DNA from 2 places in the Rhizobium sp. NRK18 genome. Region 2 is predicted to be linked to the other one. Evidence: riboswitches for the same ligand, from Rfam matches in the RefSeq annotation. Region 2 holds a riboswitch; the other holds the start of a gene.
The links. Region 2 has a riboswitch for S-adenosylmethionine ahead of NN662_RS16340 (O-succinylhomoserine sulfhydrylase). Riboswitches for the same ligand answer to the same signal wherever they lie in the genome.
Positions count from the first base shown of each region.

Region 1: linked by a shared signal. The riboswitch ahead of metA (homoserine O-succinyltransferase) and the one ahead of NN662_RS16340 (O-succinylhomoserine sulfhydrylase) in region 2 are both predicted to bind S-adenosylmethionine.

Region 1 is NZ_JANFMV010000001.1:211,476-213,862, forward strand. It holds gene NN662_RS00890 (vWA domain-containing protein) at 1-425, opposite strand, end outside; gene metA (homoserine O-succinyltransferase) at 450-1,394, opposite strand; SAM riboswitch at 1,474-1,553, opposite strand; gene NN662_RS00900 (AAA family ATPase) at 1,804-2,387, opposite strand, start outside.
Region 2 is NZ_JANFMV010000001.1:3,450,620-3,453,006, reverse strand. It holds gene NN662_RS16345 (CDP-alcohol phosphatidyltransferase family protein) at 1-60, shown strand, start outside; gene NN662_RS16340 (O-succinylhomoserine sulfhydrylase) at 85-1,269, opposite strand; SAM riboswitch at 1,314-1,392, opposite strand; gene NN662_RS16335 (2'-deoxycytidine 5'-triphosphate deaminase) at 1,469-2,387, shown strand, end outside.

The DNA.
Region 1 (2,387 bases), 3.2 Mb from region 2:
GAGGTGCCGGCGGTGCCGATCCACTTGCTGCCGCCCTGATGGCGTTCCTTCTGCTCGGCGAGCCGCTCTTTCAGCGTTTCCATCAGCTTCTCGAAGCCGCCGAGGCTTTCGACAAGCTTCTTTTCTTCCTCGGTCAGATGCCTTTCGGCGAGCCGGCGAAGCCATTCCTTGGGTATGGTGGCCTCCGCCGGGTCGGCTTCCGCTCCCGAAATGGCTTCGACGCCGCGGAAATATTCGGAAAAGGTCCGGTCGAAACGGTCGATGAAGCGCTCGTCCTTCACCAGTGCGGTGCGGGCGAGGTAGTAGAAGGCCTCGACATCATAGTCTGCCAGTCCGTCCTCCATGCCGGAAAGAAGCGTCAGAAACTCCTTCAGCGTCACGGGGACGCCGGCTTGCTTCAGGCTCAGGAAGAACGGGATGAACATGCCAACGACTATAGGCCGGCGCGGTCAGCCTGTCAGCCGCTGATCCATCCGGTCGAGGCCGATCTCGGCAAGATCGTAGGGCGTCGTCTGGTAAACCTCGTTGATCCAGTTGCCGAACAAGAGGAAGGCGTGGCTGCGCCAGCGATTGAGCGGCTGCTTCTTCGGATCGTCGTCCGGGAAATAATTGTGCGGCGGCTTGATCGGCGCGCCGGCCTCGACATCGCGGAAATACTCTTCCGCAAGCGTCGTCGAGTCATATTCGACGTGGTTGAAGATGTAGAGCCGGTTGCACTTTTCCTCGGAGATCAGGCAGACGCCGGTGTCCTTCGATTCCATCAGCAGTTCCAGCCCCGAACCGGCGCGCAGATCTTCCTTGCGCACCTCGGTCCAGCGGGAGACGGAAATCTGGAAATCGTCGGAGAAGCCGGTGAGATACGGCGAGGCGGGCTTCAGGTTCTGGTGCCGGTACACGCCGAAGGCCTTTGCCGGCAGGGTGTATTTCGGAACCTTGTGGAAGTGCCAGATCGCCGCCATCGCGCCCCAGCAGATGAAGAAGCTCGAATGGACGTTGGTCTCGGTCCAGTCGAGGATCTGCTTCAATTCATCCCAATAGGTGACGTCCTCGAAGGGCAGCGTTTCGATCGGCGCGCCGGTGATGATGAAGCCGTCGAACTTGCGATCCTTCACCTCGTCCCAGGTGTTGTAGAAGGAGATCAGATGGTCCTCGGGCGTGTTCTTGGCCTTGTGGCCACCGATGCGCACCAGCGTCAGCTCCACCTGCAACGGCGAGGCGCCGACGAGGCGGGCAATCTGCGTCTCCGTCTTGATCTTGTTGGGCATGAGGTTGAGGAGACCGATCTGCAGCGGGCGAATGTCCTGCCGGAGCGCCGTCTTCTCATCCATGACCTTAACGCCTTCACGCACGAGAATGTCGCGGGCGGGGAGTTCGTCTGGAATTCTGATCGGCATCGTAGTCATCCTTCATGCGGTCGGGCGCAAGCCCGAAGACAAAAAAACCGGCGGCGAAATCGCAACCGGTCCTTGGAACATTCGTTTGTCCGCGGCCCTTTTTAGCGACTTCTTTAACGTGGCTGCAAGCCGGCCGGCCAAATCACCACGGAACGCCTATGAAATAGCGCCAAGTTGAATGAGAATCAAGAAAAAGCGCACTCAGGGGAATGTGGGCATGCCCCACGCCCCTCCCCCCAACCCCTCCCCACAAGGGGGAGGGGCATTGCCGCCGAACCCGCAGCTTCTACTTTCCATAAGTTGGCCACGATGAGGCGACGTGAGGTGAATTAGGGGCATTGCCAGTGATAGCCCCTCCCCCTTGTGGGGAGGGGTTGGGGAGGGGACTTCCTGCTATTGAGCGAAAACTTCAGCCGTCTCGCCGCGCCATGAAAGCCAGGCGTTCGAACAGGTGGACGTCCTGCTCGTTCTTCAGCAGCGCACCGTGCAGCTTCGGAAGGGCGTTCTTCGCCTCGCCGCGCAGGCTTGCCGGATCGACGTCGTCGGCGACGAGGAGCCGGATCCAGTCGAGCGCCTCGGAGGTGGACGGACGCTTCTTCAGCCCCGGTGTCTCGCGGATCTCGTAGAACTGCGTGAGCGCTGCGCGCACCAGCGACTGCTTGATGCCGGGATAGTGGACCTCGACGATCCGCTCCAGCGTCTCGGCATCCGGGAAGCGGATATAGTGGAAGAAGCAGCGACGCAGGAAGGCGTCCGGCAGCTCCTTCTCATTGTTGGAGGTGATGATGACGATCGGTCGATGGACGGCCGTTATGGTCTCGCCCGTCTCGTAGACGTGGAACTCCATGCGGTCGAGTTCCTGCAGCAGGTCGTTCGGGAATTCGATGTCGGCCTTGTCGACCTCGTCGATCAGCAGCACGACCTTGCGGTCGGCCTCGAAGGCCTGCCAGAGCCTGCCCTTGCGGATGTAATTCTTCACGTCGTGGACGCGTT
Region 2 (2,387 bases):
GCCGCCCGCATCCTGTTCGCCAGACGCATGATGCGCGAGGAACCGCCGGGGCGTGACTGACGCCCCGGCCGTCCGCTGTGTTGATCAGAACTTGACCTTGTCGAGCGCCTGTTCGAGATCGGCGACCAGATCGCCGCCGTCCTCGATGCCGAGCGACAGGCGCACGGTGCCGGGCAAAATGCCGAGTTCGGCCCGCGCTTCGTCGGTGAGGTTCTTGTGCGTCGTCGTTGCCGGATGAGTGATCAGGCTTCTGGTGTCGCCGAGATTGTTGGAGATCTTGATGACCTGCAGGGCGTCCTGCATCGCGAACGCCGCTTCCTTGCCGCCCTTCAGTTCCAGGCAGACCAGCGTAGAGCCGGCCTTCATCTGCTTGGCGATGATATCGGCCTGCGGATGGTCCTTGCGGCCGGGATAGATGACCTTGGCGACGGCCTTGTGCTCGGCGAGGAAGTCGGCGGCCTTCGCGGCATTCTCGGTCTGCTGCTTGACGCGCAGCGGCAGGGTCTCGAGGCCCTTCAGCAGCACCCAGGCATTGAACGGCGACATGGCCGGTCCCGTGTGACGGAAGTAGTCGTGCAGGTTCTCGTCGATCCACTTCTTGGACGACAGCACGATGCCGCCGAGGCAGCGGCCCTGGCCGTCGATATGCTTGGTGGCCGAATAGACGACGACATCGGCGCCGAGTTCGAACGGCTTCTGGAAGAGCGGTGTGGCGAACACGTTGTCGACGATCAGGGTAGCGCCGACCTGCTTGGCGAGTTTGGAGACGCCGGCAATGTCGACGACTTCCAGCGTCGGGTTCGTCGGGCTTTCGAGGAAGAAGACCTTGGTATTCGGCCGAACGGCGGCTTCCCAATTGGCGAGGTCACGACCGTCGACCAGCGTACAAGTGACGCCGTATTTCGGTGCGAGTGTCTCTATGATCCAGCGGTTGGAGCCGAACAGAGCGCGGGCCGCGACGATGTGGTCGCCGGCCTTGACCTGGCAGAGGATGGAGGACGAAATGGCGGCCATCCCCGAGGCGGTGGCACGCGCGTCTTCCGCACCTTCCATCATGCACATGCGCTTTTCGAACATGTCATTGGTCGGGCTGCCGTAGCGGGCATAGATGTAGCCATCGGTCTCGCCCTTGAAACGGGCTTCGGCCGATGCCGAGTTTTCATAAAGGAAGCCCTGCGTCAGGAAGATCGATTCCGACATCTCGCCGAACTGCGACCGGATGGAGCCGCCGTGTACGAGTTGGGTTGCCGGTTGCCAATTCTTGCTCATGCCATGATCACTTTCCAAAACAAAAAAACCGGCCGCAAATGCAGACCGGTTTCAACCCGGTCTTTTTAGCCACTTGTTTAACGTGGCTGCAAGCCGACCGGCCAAATCACCACGGGATAAGGAGCCAAATACTCCCCATCACCGCTTGCGTCAATTCCTCGAGTTTGGTTTTGTGCCTCACACTTCAAGGACGGAACATATGGCAAGACAGACGGGCATTCTGGCGGATGGCGCCATTCGCGAACTTTTCGAGGCTGGCAGGCTGACGAGCCAGGCGGAACTCGACATCGACCAGGTGCAGCCGGCAAGCCTCGACCTGCGTCTCGGCGCCAAGGCGTTTCGCGTCCGGGCTAGCTTCCTGCCGGGACCCAACCACCTGGTTTCCGACAAGCTCGACCGGCTGAAACTGCATGTCATCGACCTGTCCGAAGGTGCGGTGCTGGAAACGGGCTGCGTCTACATCGTGCCGCTGATGGAAAGCCTCGATCTCCCCTCCGGCATGTCGGCTTCCGCCAATCCGAAGAGCTCAACCGGCCGGCTCGATATATTCACCCGTGTCATCACCGACTATGCGCAGGAATTCGACAAGATACCGGCCGGCTATTCCGGTCCGCTGTACCTGGAAATTTCGCCGCGCACCTTTCCGATCGTTGTGCGCAAGGGCTCGCGGCTGTCGCAGATCCGCTTCCGCATCGGCCAGCCGCTGTTGAGCGAGGCCGAATTGCTGGCGCTCCACAGGAGCGAGACGCTGGTCGCCAGCGACACGCCGAATGTCTCCGGTGGCGGGATCGCGCTCTCCATCGATCTCAAGGGCGGCGGCGAAGACGGCCTGATCGGCTATCGCGGCAAGCACCACACAGCTGTCGTCGATGTCGACGAGAAGGCGGCCAATGAGGTGTTCGACTTCTGGGAGCCGCTCTACAGCCGCGGCCGCGAGGAACTAATCCTCGATCCGGACGAGTTCTATATCCTGGTCTCGCGGGAAGCCGTGCATGTGCCCCCGCTCTATGCCGCCGAGATGACGCCCTACGATCCGCTGGTCGGCGAGTTCCGCGTTCACTATGCCGGCTTCTTCGATCCCGGCTTCGGCCATGCCGGCGCCGGCGGCACCGGGTCGC